One region of the Pedococcus aerophilus genome, then DNA from elsewhere that is predicted to be linked to it. Evidence: predicted binding sites of a transcription regulator. Region 1 holds the regulator's gene; each other region holds the start of a gene.
What was found. Region 1 encodes LexA, which represses DNA repair genes until DNA is damaged. Its sites were predicted from a motif close to TCGAACANNTGTTCGA; they were not measured.
Positions count from the first base shown of each region.

Region 2: a site for LexA is predicted at 2,891-2,906, ahead of ABD286_RS02690 (HNH endonuclease signature motif containing protein). Genes of this name have one in related genera too.
Region 3: a site for LexA is predicted at 2,258-2,273, ahead of ABD286_RS03105 (DUF6504 family protein). Genes of this name have one in related genera too.

Region 1 is NZ_BAAARN010000001.1:874,563-880,534, reverse strand. It holds gene ABD286_RS04045 (FdhF/YdeP family oxidoreductase) at 1-1,644, opposite strand, end outside; gene lexA (transcriptional repressor LexA) at 1,852-2,577, opposite strand; gene ABD286_RS04035 (LysM peptidoglycan-binding domain-containing protein) at 2,817-3,236, shown strand; gene ABD286_RS04030 (CHAP domain-containing protein) at 3,285-4,376, opposite strand; gene ABD286_RS04025 (winged helix DNA-binding domain-containing protein) at 4,517-5,605, opposite strand; gene ABD286_RS04020 (SRPBCC family protein) at 5,653-5,972, shown strand, end outside.
Region 2 is NZ_BAAARN010000001.1:572,834-578,805, forward strand. It holds gene ABD286_RS02675 (polyphosphate kinase 2 family protein) at 1-984, opposite strand; gene zapE (cell division protein ZapE) at 997-2,004, opposite strand; gene ABD286_RS02685 (dihydrofolate reductase family protein) at 2,037-2,798, shown strand; gene ABD286_RS02690 (HNH endonuclease signature motif containing protein) at 2,914-4,446, shown strand; gene ABD286_RS02695 (alpha/beta hydrolase family protein) at 4,530-5,723, opposite strand; gene ABD286_RS02700 (ATP-dependent DNA ligase) at 5,744-5,972, opposite strand, start outside.
Region 3 is NZ_BAAARN010000001.1:665,576-671,547, reverse strand. It holds gene ABD286_RS03125 (ArsR/SmtB family transcription factor) at 1-72, shown strand, start outside; gene ABD286_RS03120 (HAD-IIA family hydrolase) at 133-942, opposite strand; gene ABD286_RS03115 (VOC family protein) at 1,038-1,427, shown strand; gene ABD286_RS03110 (YbaK/EbsC family protein) at 1,449-2,132, opposite strand; gene ABD286_RS03105 (DUF6504 family protein) at 2,289-2,831, shown strand; gene ABD286_RS03100 (SAV_6107 family HEPN domain-containing protein) at 2,833-3,297, shown strand; gene ABD286_RS03095 (DNA polymerase III subunit alpha) at 3,294-5,972, shown strand, end outside.

The DNA of each region.
Region 1 (5,972 bases):
CGGTGAGGCCGGCTCGAGCGGACCACGGGAGGCGTGCACCGAGCAGGTGGAGTCCTCGACCGAGATCCACTGGTCGCCGCTGGCCTGGACGTCCTTCTCGGTGCGGCCCTTGGTCGGCAGGATCAGCGCGGTCTCGCCACAGACGAGGTGGGAGCGATTGACCTTGGTCGACACCTGCACGGTGAGCCGGAGCTTGCGCATGGCAGCCACTGCGGTGTCGGTGTCGGACACGGCCTGGACGAAGTTGCCGCCGAGGGCCATGAAGAACTGGACCTTGCCGTCGCGCATCGCGCGCAGCGAGTCGACGACGTCGAGGCCGTGCTCACGCGGCGGGTCGAAGCCGAACTCCTTCTGGAGCGCGTCGAGGAAGTGTGCCGGCGGGCGCTCCCAGATCCCCATCGTGCGGTCGCCCTGCACGTTGGAGTGGCCACGGACGGGCAGCAGCCCGGCGCCCTCGCGCCCGATGTTGCCCTGGGCCAGGGCGAGGTTGACGACCTCCTTGATGGTCGCGACACCGTTGCGGTGCTGCGTCAGGCCCATCGCCCAGCAGTAGACCGTGCGGGTCGAGCCGCGGAGCATCTGCGCCGCCTCGGTGATGAGCTCGCGCGACAGGCCGGTCACCTCGATGACGTGGTCCCAGTCGACCGCCGAGACGTGCTCGCGCCACTGGTCGAACCCGGTGGAGTAGGTGTCGATGAACTCGTGGTCCAGCGCGTCCCACTCGACCAGCAGCGAGCCGATGGCCTGGAAGAGGGCCAGGTCACCGTTGACCTTGACCGGCAGGTGCAGGTCGGACAGGGCGGTCCCGTGCCCGATGACGCCGCTGGGCTTCTGGGGGTTCTTGAACCGCACCAGCCCGGCCTCGCGCAGCGGGTTGATCGAGATGATCTTCGCGCCGTTCTCCTTGGCGATCTCCAGGGCGGAGAGCATGCGCGGGTGGTTGGTGCCGGGGTTCTGCCCGGCGATGACGATGACCGAGGCGGTGTGGACGTCGTCCAGGGTGACGCTGGCCTTGCCGATGCCGATCGACTCCTGCAGCGCGATGCTCGTGGACTCGTGGCACATGTTCGAGCAGTCGGGCAGGTTGTTCGTGCCGAAGGCACGCACGAACAGCTGGTAGGCGAAGGCGGCCTCGTTGGAGGTGCGACCCGAGGTGTAGAAGGTCGCCTCGTCCGGGCTGGCCAGGGAGCGCAGCTCGGCGGCGATGAGCTCGAAGGCCTCGTCCCACTCGATGGGCTCGTAGTGCGTGGCGCCGGGGCGCTTGACCATCGGGTGGGTGATCCGGCCCTGCTGGCCGAGCCAGTACTCGGAGCGGGTGTCGAGCTCGGCGATGCTGTGCTCGGCGAAGAACTCGGGGGTGGCCCGGTCGCGGGTGGCCTCCTCGGCCACGGCCTTCGCGCCGTTCTCGCAGAACTCGGCCGCGTGGCGGTGGCCCACGTCGGGGTCCGGCCAGGCGCAGCTCATGCAGTCGAAGCCCTCGGCCTGGTTGAGCTTGAGCAGGGTCTGCGCGGTGCGCTTGATCCCCATGTGGTCGATGGCCCGCTTCATCGAGACCGCCACCGCCGTGGGTCCTGCTGCGTGGTCCTTCTGGCCCTTGACCCTCAGGTCTGCCTCGGAGTAGTCGCCTTCGTCGTGCTTGGCCATCGTCGAACCTCGCTGTCGTGGTGCCGGGCCGCCCGAACTGCCCCGGGCCGCACCTTTCGTGTCGAACGTACCCACTGCCGCGCCGGACCAACCACTCGGAGCCCGTCGGAGGTGGGTGTCACGCACGGAGTGCGGTGAGAACCACTCGGAGGTCGCCACGGGGGTCGGTCCGTGGCGACCTCCGAGGGAGATCGGGGTGGGAAGGTCTCAGACGCGGCGCAGGACCGCGGTGACCTTGCCCAGGATCGTCGCGTGGTCGCCGTCGATGGGCTCGAACGCGTCGTTGTGCGGCATCAGCCACACCTTGCCGTCCTTGCGCTTGAACGTCTTGACCGTCGCCTCGTTGTCGAGCATGGCCGCGACGATGTCGCCGTTGTCGGCGGTCGGCTGCTGGCGCACGACGACCCAGTCGCCGTCGCAGATCGCGGCGTCGATCATCGACTCACCGACGACCTGCAGGAGGAAGAGCTGTCCCTCGCCGACGATCTGGCGCGGCAGCGGGAAGACGTCCTCGACGGTCTCCTCGGCGAGGATCGGCACACCGGCGGCGATCCGCCCCAGGACCGGGACGTAGGAGGCCTCCGGGCGACGGTCGTTCATGCCCGTCTCGTCGAACACCGCGGTCTCGTCCTCGACGCTCGCGCCGCCGCGGTAGCCGCGCATGTCGGCCGTCGAGTCGGGGGAGACGACCTCGATCGCCCGGGGGCGGTTGGGGTCGCGGCGCAGGAAGCCCTTGCGCTCCAACGTCGAGAGCTGGTGGGCCACCGAGCTCGGGGAGGTGAGGCCCACGGCCTCGCCGATCTCGCGCAGGCTCGGCGGGTACCCGCGGCGGTCGACCGAGTTGCGGATGACCTCGAGGACCCGTCGCTGGCGGACGGTGAGACCGTCGCCCCGATCGCGGTCGGGGAGCTCCTTGACGTTGTCCTCGCTCATGCCGGTTCCTCGTTTCCGCAGGTCAGGTGGCGTCTGCCGGTGCTGATCAATGACTGCTGGGTCGTGTGACAGGGGTGACTGTCAGTGGCCTCTGATGTGCTTGAGGCATGGACACAGCGTATGGCGTTCGAACGCCAGTACCAAACATGTGTTCGAGGCGTGTCTTGCTCGGTTCGAACAAGCGTGCTAGAAATCAACCAAGAGGCACTTCGTACAACCGTTCGAAGAGCGTCGACCAGATGACCACCACGGAGGACCAGATGAGTGCAGCAGTTGCTTGGGACATCGCCCCCGCACCCGTGCGTATGCCGGTTCGGCCGGTGCGCCCGCAGCTCGTCTCGGTGCCCACGGGTGAGGACGTCGTCATCCGTCCCGCCGCCCCGTTGCGGCTTACCCGCGCCGGACGCCTGGCCGTCACGATGACCGTCGTGGTCGTCGGCGTGGTGCTGGCGATCAGCCTGCTGTCGGGCGGTGCGTCGGCAGTGGTCATCGACCACTCCACGACGGTGCAGGCCGGCCAGACCCTCTCCGAGGTCGCGGCGACGCAGCTGCCGCAGCTGCCGATCAACGAGGCCGTCGCGCAGATCCAGATCGCCAACGACCTGGCCGGGTCCGACGTGCACGCCGGTCAGACGCTGCTCATCCCCGCCGCCGGCTGAGCCCGACACGGCGGGACGTGACCGCCGAGCGAGTCGGCACTCCTGCTCTCAGGACCCGATCACGATGTTCGGGAGCACCCTGACGGCCTTGATGTGCCGGTACCGCAGGGCTCCGGTCGTGGTGGCGTTCTTCAGCGCGACGTGGTCCACCAGCACCGGCGGAGAGAGCTCGGTGATGGGCAGGGTCGTCGAGTAGTAGGCGACGCCACCCTTCATCCGGTACTTCACACCCTTGGTGGTCGTGAGCATCGTCGTGTCGGCCGGCTGCGCGCGCATGCGGTTGTAGGCACCCCCGCTGCCGGCCTTGTCGATGGCCACCTGGTCGACGGTCGTGTACCCCTTGGTGCCCCCGACATTGGCCCACGCGGAGACGAAGATGGGTGCGCCGCCGGCCATGCGGTAGACCTCGCCGCGCTGGGCGCCCCGGATGAAGGTGCCGTCCGGGATCGTCGCCGGCAGCGAGGCCAGGGCCGTCGAGGAGATCGCCATCGTCGCCTTGGTCCCCCCGAAGGCGGTCCAGGTGGAGACGAACACCGGCGTGCGGCCGACGAGCCGGTAGACGCCGCCGTTCTCGCGCACCTTGAGGAAGCTGCCGGACTTGGGTGGCTGGTACGGCTGGTCCTTGAAGTGCAGGAAGTTGCTCGGCCAGTTGGCATCGCCGCGGGGGATCTTCATGCGCGAGGAGTACCCGCTCCACGCCGAGTCCGACACGACGATGTAGGAGGTCGTGACCTCCTCGACGTACCCGACGTGCCCGTTGGAGGGGGCGTAGTGGCTGCCGTAGTTCCACTGCGCGATCGACCCGACGGCGGGGGTCTTGTCGACGGGGATGCCGCGGTCGCGTGCGCTGGTGGCCCAGCTCCCACCGCTGCCCATGGAGCTCTGCTGCTTCACGCCGTTCTTCATCAGGCGGTACGCCGCGTAGTTGACGCAGTTGTTGCCGGTCGAGTTCACGGGATAGCCCCAGACGGACTTCCCCGCGTAGCCGGAGAACGAGATGCAGGCGATCGAGCTGGCCTTGCACTCTCGGGAGAGGGTGGCCGCGCCAGCCTGCGGAGCGCTGACCGCGAGACCGGTCAGGGCGAGGAGGGCGACAGAGCCTGCGCGGGCGAGGTGGGGGATCAGGCGGGAGCGCAGCATGACTTCCTGGGGGTGGGGGACAGGTCAGCGCCAGGAGACGCGGTGCCGTACCGACGTGGGGTGTGGGCAGGGCAACCGGTCCAGAGTGGACGGCGGGTGTCCGGTTTGTCAGGCAGACCCGATAAGTCCAACCGTGTAATTCAGCCGAGCCCCTGCGTGAACCTCAGGTCCTTGTCCAGGAAGTCGGCCAGCCGTTGCGCGGCTTCCGCGACGGCCGCCCGTCCCGCGTCGTCGACGCTGGGAGCGAGCCGCACCTCCACCTCGACCGCGTCACCGGTGACCGTGCGCTTCCACAGCCCCACGTTCTCCTGGTGGAGCACCACGCGAGCCCAGAACGGGTCCGGGTGCTCGCCGTCCGGATGGTCAAGCGCCACAGGGAAGTTCACGCTCGGATAGCTCAGGACCGCTTCGTCATAGACGGGGAAGAGGTATGCAGCCGGCGCGGCCGCGCTGCGCCGTGGGACGTTCGTGGGGTCGAACCAGTGCGGTGTCCCCTCGACGTCGACCTGCTCGAGCACGTCGCCGAGGTCGGCCAAGGAGGCTCGGGTACCGGCGACGGGGAGGGACGACCACCGGGTGAAGTCCTTGACGGAGGCCGGTCCGTGTCCGCGGAAGAACCGCTGCACCAGCTCCCGGTGGGCGTCGTCAGGGTCGAGGGACGGCGTCGGCTCGACCACCTCGTCGACCAGCGCGTACGAGTGGTGGACGCCCTTCGTGGGGCCTGAGCAGATCAGCCCTTGCAGCTCGGCGACCATGAGCAGGTGGCCCAAGGGCTCCCCGGCCCGGATGGGGGAGTGTCGTTCGGCGAAGGCCTCGCCGAGCTCGGGCCGGGTGTGGAAGTGCTTGTCCTGCAACAGGTCTGACAGCAGGGACAAGCCGCGGTCGAGCCGCCTGGGCTCGTCGAGGCCGAGCTGGCGGTGTCGCGCCGCCATGCTGGACAGGACCCGCACGGAGGTCAGGCCGAGGATCCAGCGCAGGTCCTCGGCAGCGACGAAGTGCCAGGTGGGGCGCAGGATGTGGGTGCGCACGAAGGTGCCCTGGTCGAGCTCGGCGCGCACGGCTGCATACGTGGTCCGACGGGTGCGCAGGCCCAGGGAGAAGAGGGCGTGGTCGCGCTCCTGGCTCTGGACGCAGGTGAGCAGGCGCACGGCCTCGGTGGCGGTCGGCAGGGGACCGGAGGCGAGGCGTTGCGTCGTGAGGCGTTGGGCCAGGACGCGGGCGGTCTGCATGGCCCCATCCTCTCGAAACGAGGCGTCGACTGGGCGATCATGGAGACATGGAACAGAGCACGACCATCGACATCGCGGCGCCGCCGGCGCGGGTCTGGGAGGTCCTGTCGGACGTCGAGCGGTGGCCGGACTGGACCGACACGGTGCGCTGGGTCCGCCGGATCGACGACGGGCCGTTGCGCACCGGGTCGACCGCCAAGATCAGCCAGCCGAAGATCCCCACCGTCGACTACGTCGTGACCGAGCTCGAACCTGGCACGTCGTTCACCTGGGTCAGCGGAGGCGGGGCCGCCAGGACCACGGCGAGCCATGTCATCGCCCCGCTGCCCGGCGGCGGGACGCGGGTGACCCTGGCGGTCCGGCAGGA
Region 2 (5,972 bases), 300 kb from region 1:
TCAGGTGATGCGCAACCGCTCCTGCTCGGCCTCGACGTCGTAGTCGACGGCGGGCCACTGCGGATCCATCGCCTCGAGGTGCTCCAGCACCAGGCTCTGCACGGCGAGCCGGGCGTACCACTTCCGGTCGGCGGGGACGACGTGCCACGGGGCGGCGTCGGTCGACGTGCGGTCGAGGACGGCCTGGTAGGCCTCCTGGTAGTGCGGCCACTCGAGGCGCTCGTCGACGTCGCCGGGGTTGTACTTCCACTGCTTGTCGGGTCGCTCGAGGCGCTCGGTCAGCCGCGCCTTCTGCTCGTCCGAGGAGATGTGCAGCATCACCTTGACGATCGTGGTCCCCTCGGCGACGGCCTTCTCCTCGAAGGCGTTGATCTGCGCGTACCGGCGCGACCACGTCGCCTTGGGCACGAGGTCGTGGACGCGGACGATGAGGACGTCCTCGTAGTGCGAGCGGTCGAAGACCCCGATCTGACCGGGGTTCGGCAACGCGTTGCGGATGCGCCAGAGGAACGGGTGGCGACGCTCCTCCAGCGACGGTGCCTTGAACGCTGTGTAGCGCACGCCCTGTGGGTCCATGTGGCCGACGACGTGGCGCATGATGCCGCCCTTGCCGGAGGTGTCCATGCCCTGCACGACGAGCAGCAGGGACCGGGTGCCGTTCATCTTGGCCTCGGCGTACAGCCGTTCCTGGAACTCGCCGATCTCCCCCGCCCTCAGGTCGAGGGCCTGCTTCCCGGCGACCTTGTCGCCGTCGAAGGCAGGAGTCGACCGCGGGTCGCACTCGGCGAGGACGAAGCCCTCACGGGCCCTGAGAGCCTCACTGAACGACACCGGGGACAGGGGCGCGACCTCGGCCGGCTCAGCCTTCGGGTTCTTGGTGGCCCTGACGGCCTTCTTCGCCGAGACCTCCTTGGCCAGGGCGGCCTTGAGCTCGGCCTTCGTGGACTTGCCGGACTTGGTGGACTTCTTGTCCTTCTTCGCCATCTCGGCATCCTGTCACCGGTCGTCACCGCGCGCGAGGGCTGTGAGTCGGGAGATGGCCCGGTAGTACTTCTTCCGGTACCCGCCGGCGAGCATCTCCTCGGAGAACACCTGGCCCAGTGGTTGGCCGCTGGCGAACACCGGGATGTCCGCGTCGTACAGGCGGTCGGCGAGGACGACGAGGCGCAGGGCCACCGCCTGGTCAGTGACGGGCCGCACGTGGGTCCAGGCGATCGCGCTGACCCCGTCGAGAAGCGTGCGGTAGCGACTCGGGTGGACCGTCGACAGGTGCCGCGTCACGTCGACGAAGTGGTCGAGGACGGCACCCTCGCGCTGACCGGCTGCGCGGACCTCGTCCTCGGTCAACGGCGGTGGGCTGTCGACCGTGTCGCGGTGCCGGTAGTCGGGTCCGTCCACCGTGAGGACGTCGAACCGTGAGGCCAGGGCCTGGATCTCGCGCAGGAAGTCCTCCGCCGCGAACCGTCCCTCCCCCAGCGCGTCGGGCAGGGTGTTGCTCGTGGCAGCCAGCGACACCCCTGCCTCGGTCAGCCGGGCGAGCAGCGTGGCCATGAGGACGGTGTCACCGGGGTCGTCGAGCTCGAACTCGTCGATGCAGACGAGGGTGTGACCGCTGAGCGCCTCGACCGTCTGCGCGAATCCCAGTGCCCCGACGAGGTTCGTGTACTCAACGAAGGTGCCGAAGGACTTGGGCCCGTCCGCCTCGTGCCACAGGCTCGCCAGCAGGTGCGTCTTGCCGACACCGAACCCGCCGTCGAGGTAGATCCCGCGCCCCGCCTGCGGACGCTTCTTGCGCCGCCCGAAGAGGCCGGTGCCGCCGCGCGCGGCACCCAGCGACGCGGCATACGCCTCGAGCCGCTCGACGGCCGCGGACTGGCTGGGCTCGGCGGGGTCGGGGCGGTAGGTCGAGAACCGTTCGGCGTCGAACCTCGGCGGGGGCACGAGGTCGCGCACCAACCGTTCGCGGTCGAGCTTCGGTGAGCGGTCGGTCAACGAGGAGGGCACGCAGGAAGCCTAGGTGAGGCAGACTTCGCGCCATGCGCCTGCTGCTCAACGAGACCGGTCTGCCCTCGTCGTCCTCGTCGTCCTCGTCGTCCTCGGCGGACGCCGGCTCCAGCGACCTCGATGAGGCCGCCCTGCGTGAGGTGTATGCCGTGCCGGCCGACCGAGCGTGGCTGCGCGTCAACTTCGTGGCTTCCCTCGACGGTGCCGTCACCGGTGCCGACGGCCGCTCCGGGAGCATCAACACGCCTGCGGACTTCCGCGTCTTCTCGGTGCTGCGTCAGCTCGCGGACGTCGTGGTCGTCGGCGCGGGAACCGTTCGGGCAGAGGGGTATCCAGCGCTCCAAGACGAGGACCCGGACGCGCCGGTCCTGGCCGTGGTCAGCAACCGGGGAGAGCTGCCGCCGACCGTGGCCGCCATGACGTCTCCTCAGGGCGCAGCGCTGATGATCACCTGCGAGCACGCGGCTGCGGAGAAGGTGGAGGCTGCCAAGGGGGTCCTCGGTGAGAGCAACGTGATCGTCACCGGCGGTGAACGCGTCGACCTCGTGGCGGCTCGTCAGGCGCTGGAGGAAAAGGGATTTCGGAGCATCCTGTCCGAGGGTGGTCCGTCGCTGTTCGCCACCATGCTCGAGGCCGGAGTCGTTGACGAGGTCGACCTCACCTGGGCACCCACCCTCGTCGGCGGCGACCACGGCCGGATCGCCGGAGGGCCGGACCTCGACGTGGCCCTGACGCCCATGCTTCTCCTGGAGGAGGACGGGACGGTCCTCGGTCGATGGCGCGTGGGCCGCTAGATCTCTGATCGCGGCTGTCCGACGGTGCCCAATTCTGTTCTGCTGTGGGCGAACTCGCGTACTTCAATTGTGGACTTCTCTTCCCGATGAGTTCGAACACCTGTACGATTGAGGTATGTCGACCGCTCCCCTCAGCACCGTCCCCGACGCACTCGCGCCGGGCAGCTGGGGTGTGCGGAACCGGGCCCTGTGGGACCGGACCGCCGCCGTTGCAGGACAGTTGAACCGGGTGCAGGCGGAGCTGGTCGACATCATCGACGAGGTCATGACCGGCGGTCACTGGGGTGAGGGCGGGTTCAAGTCCCCCGAGCACTACCTGGTGGTCCGGGCCGGGTTGGCCCCTGCCCACGCCGCCGACATCGTCGCTGTGGCTCGGCGCCGGTCGGAGCTGACCGACGCCGGGACTGCACTGTCTGCCGGTGAGCTGTCCCTGGACCAGGTCGCGGTCCTGGCCCGCAATGTGCCCACGAGTCACCAGAAGTCGCTGACCCGATTCGCCCGCGAAGCAACCGTGCCCCAGCTACGTCGTGCGGTCCGGATGCACGCCTTCCCTGCCGATCCAGTACCCGAACCGGGCGACGACGGACCAGCAGCGACCATCACCGCGCCAGACGCCCGCGCCCTGGTGAGGGAAGAGCACGACGCCGCGAAGGCCTCGGTCGCGGAGCAGCGGGCCTGTGCGCGGCCCGAGCTGACCATGACGTACGACGCTGATGGTCGGTTCCAGCTGCGGTACTCCGCGCCCGCGACCATCGGCGCGCTGGTCGAACAGGCCGTGAAGGAGGCCAAGGACGCGTTGTTCACCCTCCGCCGCCGTGAGACCGACAACAGCACCAGCGACTCTCCGACCGACAGGGACCAGCTCCTTGACCAGCATGCTGGGCTGCCGACCTATGCCGACGCGCTCGAGGAGATGGCCAACCGGTCCCTGGCCTCAATGACGTCGACCTCACGGGCGGCGCACTACCGGGTGTACCTGCACCTGGACACCAATGGTGCCTGGGTCACCGGCGGGCACGCGATCCCCAAGCGGCTGCTCGGGCGCTTCGTGTCGGATGGCGTGGTCCAACCCGTCTGGGAAACCCAAGGGCGACCGGTCTCGGTCGGGCGGTCGATGCGGATCCTGCCCGAACGCTCCCGACGCCTGGTCCTCGACCGCGACCGAGGCTGCCGGTTCCCCGGCTGCCCCACCACCAACACCGGCTTCGTCGAGATCCACCACCTGCACCCCTGGGCCGACGGCGGCACCACCGACACGACCAACCAGATCTCGTTGTGCACCAGGCACCACGACGGCATCGACCGTGGCGACTACCAGATCACCGGCGACCCCGACCGACCCGACGGACTGACCGTGGTCAACCGGTACGGGCTACCCATCCGCCCACCCCGACCCGACGAGACAGCACCACCACCCGGCGGCGACCCGACCGTCCCGGCCGGCACCTACCGACCACCCACCGGCGGCAACGCCAGCTGGAACGACATCGAGCTCCCCTCCGACCTCGAGATCGACCACCCCGAACTCGCCCGCACCAGACCACCCGGACAACCCACCCGCACACCCCGCACCCCAACCAGGCGCAGGACCACATCCTCCGGAGCCGGACTCGTCATCATCTCCGAAGGCCTCATTCCCTGGGAATGACGACTCAGCCTCGACGCCCCCACGCGATAGTTCGCGGAAGCCCCACCGCCCAGGCAGATCCACGCCGTGGCCGGCTGAACTCGCTAGCTGCTGACGAAGTCGGCGACCGAACGCTCCCACCGGTCCGGGTCGACGTTCCACTCCTTCGTGTGGCGGGAGGTGTCCCAGTGCTCCATCGTCACGAGATCCGGCCGGGCGGCAGCCAGCTGCTGCGAGGGCCCGACGGGCACGAACTCGTCGTCGACCGAGTGGATGATCAGCGTCCGGTGCCGCAGCTCGGAGGCCTTGGCCACCCAGTTCGTCTGCGCCACGTCGACAGGATCGTGGACCCCCGCCAGCCGCCGGGTGAGTCGCCGGCCCATGATGAACCGACTCAGGCCACCGATCGGGTCGGGGATGCCGTGCAGCCGACCGTGGTGGATCAGGACGTCGGTCCAGTCGATCACCGGGGCATCCAGCACCACGTGGCTGACGTGGTCGGCCAGCCACGAGCGGCTCAGGGTCTGGAGCACGATGGCCCCGCCCATCGACCACCCGACGAGGAGCAGCTCGCGCGCTCCCTGCTGCACCGCGAACAGTGCTGCGTCCTCGATGTCACGCCACTCCGACAGGCCCAGGTTGTACCGCCCATCCGCACCGCGTCGCGCTCCGAGGTCGTTGCGGTAGGACGGGATGATGATGTTGATCCCACTGTTGTGCAACGGTTTCGCAGCACGCAGACCCTCGTCACGACGAGCACCACGACCGTGCACGAGCACCGCCCAGCGGGTCGACGGCTTCGGGGCACGGATCACCCACGCCGGCATCGTCCCGAGCTCGGTGAGGACGTCGACGTACTCCGTGCGCATCCCGAGCGCGCGGTCCGGCGGGCCCGCGTAGAAGTACTGGTCCCACCGGCCGTACCCCGGCGCCAGGTGACCCGAGTCGACCCCCAGCACCTCGCGACGAACCCGGCCACGCTCCTCGTCGACGTCGAGGATGTCCCCGAGCCGCACATGCCCGGACGACTTGTCCAGCCACAGGCCGTACCGTCCCGGCACCACGGTCTCCGGCGTCACGTCGAGGGTCACCGAGGTCTCGTCGACGGCAAGGATCTGCGTGTCGTCGGGACGTTGACGATCAGGGGTCAGGGCCCGGCGGGCGAGGTAGGCGGCCAGCCCGACGGAGGAGACGGCAGCCGTGGCCGCGAGGGAACCAGCGGTCACCCCGGCCACGGTGGCGGCGGTGCGCAGCGGCCGCCGGTCGGGCGCCAGCGGCGGGACCTTCGGGCGCGACACGATCGACGGGCTCGACGGCCTCACCGCTTCACCTGCCCCAGCACGTCGGCGAGGTCGAAGCTCACGGGTTCCTCCAGCTGCTCGTAGGTGCACGACCGGGGATCCCGGTCCTCGCGCCATCGCACGAACTGCGCGGTGTGGCGGAAGCGGACTCCCTCCATGTGGTCGTACTTCACCTCGACGACGCGCTCGGGCCGCAGCGGCGTGAACGACAGGTCCTTGCCCGCGTTCCACCGGCTCGTGGCGCCG
Region 3 (5,972 bases), 210 kb from region 1:
GTGTCGCTGCGCCGCACCGAGGTGGACGCGGCGTTCCCAGGGCTGCTCGACAGCGTGCTCGGCCCGCGCTGAGGGCGGACGTCGCTGGGACGGTCTCTCGCTGGGACGGTCTCTCGCTGGGACGGTCCGTCGCTAGGACGGTCCGTCCAGCGGGCGCAGCTCGGCGACGAGCGGGACGATGTCGGCGACCGAGTCGACGACGCGCGTCGGCTGGTAGGGGAACTGGTCGACCTGGTGCGGTCGCGTCGAGCCCGTCATCACGAGGATGGTGCGCAACCCCGCCTCGAGGCCGCTGATGACGTCGGTGTCCATGCGGTCGCCGACCATCACCGTCGACTCCGAGTGCGCGTCGATCCGGTTGAGGGCGCTGCGCATCATCAACGGGTTGGGCTTGCCGATGTAGTACGGCTGACGACCCGTCGCGGCGGTGATGAGTGCCGCGACCGAGCCCGTCGCGGGCAGGGTGCCCTGCTGGCTGGGGCCGCTGACGTCGGGGTTCGTGGCGATGAAGCGCGCCCCGGCCTCGATGAGCCGGATCGCCTTGGTGATCGCCTCGAAGGAGTAGGTGCGGGTCTCGCCGAGGACGACGTAGTCGGGGTCCCGCTCGGTCATCGTGTAGCCGACCTCGTACAGCGCCGTGGTCAGGCCGGACTCGCCCACGACGAACGCGCTGCCGCGGGGCCGCTGGTCGTCGAGGAACTGCGCGGTGGCCAGCGCCGAGGTCCAGATCGACTCCTCCGGCACGTCGATCCCGCTCGCCAGCAGGCGGGCGCGCAGGTCCCGCGGCGTGAAGATCGAGTTGTTCGTCAGGACGAGGAACCGCCGCCCGTGCTCGGTGAGGGCGGCGAGGAACTCGGCGGCCCCTGGGATCGCGCTCTCCTCGTGGACGAGCACGCCGTCCATGTCGGTGAGCCAGCACTCGACGGGCCTGGGTCTGGTCATGTCGCCCATTCTGGCGCAGAGCGATCACCACTTTGGTGGATCGCCAGGGCGCGGACGGGGAGGAGGCTGGAGGGTGCCTGAAGGAGGTGCTGGTGATGTCACTGGCCATGAGTGCAGTAGCGACGATGCTCCCCGTGACGGACATCGATCGCGCGAAGGAGTTCTACTCCGACCGGCTGGGCCTGCCGTTCCAGGGGACGAACGCCGAGGGCAGTCTGATGTACGAGCTCAGCGGCGGGACGGTCCTCATGCTGCTGCCGAGGGAGGGTGGTTCACAGAACCCGAGCACCGCCCTGACCTGGGAGGTGCCGGACGTCGCCGCCGAGATCACCGAGCTCGAGGGGCGGGGTGTGGTCTTCGAGGACTACGACCTGCCGGGGTTGCAGACCGAGGGCCACATCGCGGACCTCGCGGGGGAGCGGGCCGCGTGGTTCGTCGACCCCGACGGGAACGTCCTGTGCATCCACGAGGCGCACCGGACCTGAGTCTCCGTCCCGAGTGCGCGGTCAGGCCACTTCGATGGCGTGCCCGGCAGTGACGCGCAGGAGCTCTTCGTAGGTGGTGCGGTAGACGGTGTGGCTGTGGCCTGCCGCGGCCCAGACGTGGCGGTAGCGGCTCAGTGAGACGTCGACGATGGTCCGGATCGGCTCGGGGTGGCCGACAGGGGCGACCCCGCCGATGGCGAAGCCGGTGGCGGCCCTGACGAAGTCGGCGTCGGCCCGGTCGACGTGGTCGACACCGTCGAGGAGGTCGGCGATCTTGACGAGGTCGACCTGGTGGGCGCCGGAGGTGAGGACGAGCAGCGGGGTGATCGTGCCCTGCTCGTCGTGCGCGCGGAAGATCAGGGAGTTGGCGATCTCGGCCGGGGTCACCCCGATCGCCGCAGCGGCGGCGGCAGCGGTGCGGACGGCGTCGGGCAGGCTGAGGAGCTCTGGCTCCACGCTGTGCACGGCGAGGGTGGCCAGCACGCGCTGGACGGCGGGGTGCCCGGTGAGGTCGCGACCGGGGCCGGTGGCGGGTGTGGTCGCAGAGGTCGCCGCCGGGGGTGCAGAGGTCGAAGCCGGGGTGGTCGCGGGGATGCTCGCGGAGATGCTCGCGGGTGTGGTTGCTGGTGTCGTCTCGGGCGTGATCGCAGGCATGGTCGCGGGGGTGTCCGCGGGGGTGGGAGCCACCGGCTCGAGCGGGCTCATGTCCGGAGCCTAGGGCGGGTGGCCGACAGCCACCAGCGCTGCGCCCGGTGCCGACGCGCCCGGGTGCGCCGACGCGCCGATCGGCCTTGACGCGCTGTCCGAGGCCGGGTGTACGGTTCTTCTATTCGAACATCTGTTCGAAGGTTCCATCGAAGGGTGGGGCGCAGCAGGGCGGACGACTCCCGCCACCTGCAGCCCGCGCCAAGGACCACCGTGGGGCTCTGGCCCGCAGCGGGCGCCTCGACCCCGCCCCTGCAGGGCCAGAGCCACACCATCTCATCCTGCCGTGACGAAGGAGGCCTGCTCGTGGTGCGCCAGTACGAAGAACCCATCGAGGTCCGCCAACAGGCAGTCGGTGCCGTTGGCATCGCTGCCACCCCGGGCGGTCCCGTCCAGGGCGGTGCCACCGCGGGGGATCCCGGCCAGGGTGGTCCCGCCGTCCCCGAGCCCGAGGCCTTCGTGTGGCGCGGTCGGCTCTATGTCGTGCGGGCCGTCCTCGACCGCTGGCAGGAGCGCCGACCCTGGTGGCGCGAAGCACGTGAGCAGGGCAGCGGCGACGTCCTCGCCGCCGCCCGGGAGCGCCAGGTGTGGCGGGTGGAGGCCAGTGCCGGACGCTGCGCCGCCGTCGGGGTCTACGACCTCGGCGCCGACCACCAGGACCTCGGCCTGCGCTGGCGCCTGCTGCGGGTGGCGGACTGACATGACTGCCATGACGATCACGTCCGCGGTCGGCACCACGCGCAGCGCCGGAGCGAGCCTCGACCTGCTCGACCGGTCCCGGCACTCCCTGCTCGAGGCCTGCCAGACCCAGGAGGTGTCCCAGCGCTACCTGCAGGCCCAGCTCGGTGCGCTGCGTGCTGCCGCCGCCCTGGTGGCGGCTCGGGCCACCCCCGACGGCCACTGCGGTCCGCGCTCGCTGTGGGAGCTGCTGCCGACGGTCGCTCCCGAGCTCGCGGAGTGGGCCGAGTTCTTCGAGCTCGTCGCGGCCCGCCGCAGCCTGCCCCACAGCGCCCGTGAGGCCGACGACCTGATCCGCCAGGCCGAGGTGTTCCTCGACCTGGTCTGCCGCAGCCTCGGGCTGCCCGTGCACCCCGGTGGGCACGACGAGGTGCTCGTGCCCACCGCGCTCGCCGGTGGACCCGTCCCGACCCGCGCCGCGCCATGAGCGCCGTCCCCGGTGCGGCGACGGAGTTCGTGCACCTGCACGTCGCCTCGGGGTTCTCGATGCGTTACGGCACCTCCACCCCGGAGGCCCTCGTCGAGCGCGCCGCCCAGCACCGGCAGCCGATCCTCGCACTGACCGACCGCGACGGTCTCTACGGCGCGGTCCGCTTCGTCCAGGCGGCAAGCGCGGCCGGGATCGCCCCGGTCCTCGGGGTCGACCTCGCCGTGGGGCCGGACGCCCCCGGCGACGATGACGGTGGACCTCGAGGTGGCTCCGGTGCCGTCCGGTCGCCGCGGATCCCGGCCCGGGGCGGCGCGGACCGCGATCCCCGCCACCCGCGGGTCACGGTGCTGGCCCGGGGGCGGGCGGCCGGCGTGCCGGACGGAGTCGGCTGGGCGGCGTTGTGCCGCTTGGTGACCGAGACCCACCTGCGCGGGGAGCGGGGCGTCCCGGTGACCTCGGCCGCCGTCGTCGCCGCCGGGTGCTGGCGCGGTGGCGACCGCAGGTCCAGCCGTGACCACGCCAGCCCGCTGGTCGTCCTGCTCGGACCCGACTCCGACGTGGGCCGGGCCCTGCTGGCCAAGCGCGTCGACCGCGCGCGGGTCCTGCTCGACGCCTGGCGCCGACGGCTGCCCGAGGGCGCGGTCGTCCTCGAGGTGGTCTGCCACGGCGGGCCCGAGGGCACCCCGGCCTCGCGTGGGCACGCCCGTCGGATGCTCGGCCTGGCCGACGAGCAGGGGGTGCCCGCGGTGCTCACCGCCGCGGTGCGCCACGTCGACCCGGGGGAGTCGGCCGTGGTCGACCTGCTCGACGCGGCCCGCCGCCTCGTCGCCCTCGACACCCGTCACCTCGACCGGGTCACCGATGCCGCCCACCTCGCCGCCACCCCGACGATGTACTCCATCGCGCTCGACGTCACCGGCGGCGAGCGCGGTCGCGCCGACGAGCTGCTCCGGCGCACCCTGGCGCTGGGGTTGGGCTGCGCGCAGAACGCCCGGCACGACCTGGGCATCGGTTCGGTGCAGCTCCCGGAGCCGCACACGCTGGGGATCGGGCCCGGGGAGAGCCCGCAGGCGAGGTTGGAGGAGCGCTGCCGCGCGGCTGTCGCGACCCGCTACCCGGGAGTGGGGGAGAAGGAGTTCGCTGCGGTCGAGCGCCGGCTCACCGAGGAGCTCAAGGTCATCGCCGAGCTGGGCTACCCCACCTACTTCCTCACCGTCGCCGAGGTCGTCGACCTCATCCGCGGGATGGGGGTCCGCGTCGCCGCGCGCGGGTCCGGCGCAGGGTCGCTGGTCAACTACCTGCTCGGCATCAGCGGGGTCGACCCGATCCGCTACAACCTGCTCATGGAGCGGTTCTGCTCGCCGCTGCGGGCCGAGCTGCCCGACATCGACATCGACGTGGAGTCCGCCCGTCGCACCGAGGTCTACGAACGCATCCTCGACCGGTTCGGTGGGGAGCGCGTCACCTGCGTCTCGATGATGGACACCTACAAGGTGCGCCACGCGATCCGCGACGTGGGGGCAGCCCTCGGCCTGCCGCCGAGCGAGATCGACGAGATCGCCAAGGCCTTCCCGCACATCAGGGCCAGGGACGCCCGCAGCGCCATCGCCGAGCTGCCCGAGCTGCGCTCGCGTGGGCTGGACAGCCCCCGGATGCGGGTCCTGTTCGACCTCGTCGAGCGACTCGACGGACTCCCGCGCCACATCGCGCTGCACCCGTGCGGCGTGGTGCTCTCCAACGGCCGGCTGCTCGACCGCACCCCGGTGGAGGCGAGCTGGCTGGGGTTCCCGATGAGCCAGTTCGACAAGGACGACGTCGAGGCCCTCGGCCTGCTCAAGCTCGACGTGCTGGGCATCCGCATGCAGTCGGCGATGGCGCACGCGGTACAGGAGGTGCAGCGGGTCGACGGGGTGGAGGTCGACCTCGACGACCAGCGACAGGTGCCGCTCGACGACGAGGCGACGTTCCGGCTGATCCGCACGGCCCACACCCTCGGCTGCTTCCAGATCGAGAGCCCCGGCCAGCGCGAGCTGATCGGCAAGTTCGGCCCGGAGCGCTTCGAGGACCTCGTCATCGACATCTCGCTGTTCCGGCCCGGCCCGGTCAAGTCCGACATGATCACGCCCTTCCTCGAGGCCCGGCACGGCTGGAAGGAGGTCAGCTACCTGCACCCCACGCTCATCGAGGCGCTCCGGGAGACCGAGGGGGTCGTGGTCTTCCACGAGCAGGTGCTGATGATCGTCGCCGAGACGACCGGGGTCTCGCTGGCCCAGGCCGACGAGGTCCGCCGCACCCTCGGCACCCCTCGAGGTCAGGTGGAGATCGAGGCCTGGTGGCGACCTGCCGCGCTGGCACGTGGCTACAGCCCGGCCGACGTGGACCGGATCTGGGCGGTGCTCAAGGCCTTCGCGTCGTTCGGGTTCTGCAAGGCCCACGCTGCGGCCTTCGCCCTGCCGACCTACCACTCGGCGTGGCTGAAGACCCACCACCCGGCGGCATTCCTGTCCGGGGTGCTCACCCACGACCCGGGCATGTACCCCAAGCGGCTGATCCTCGACGACGCCCGCTCGCTCGGCATCGCGGTGCTCGGGCTGGACGTCAACGCCTCGACCGGCGCCTACCGTGTCGAGCGCCTCGACGACCTCGCCACGGACCCGCAGGTGCAGGACTTC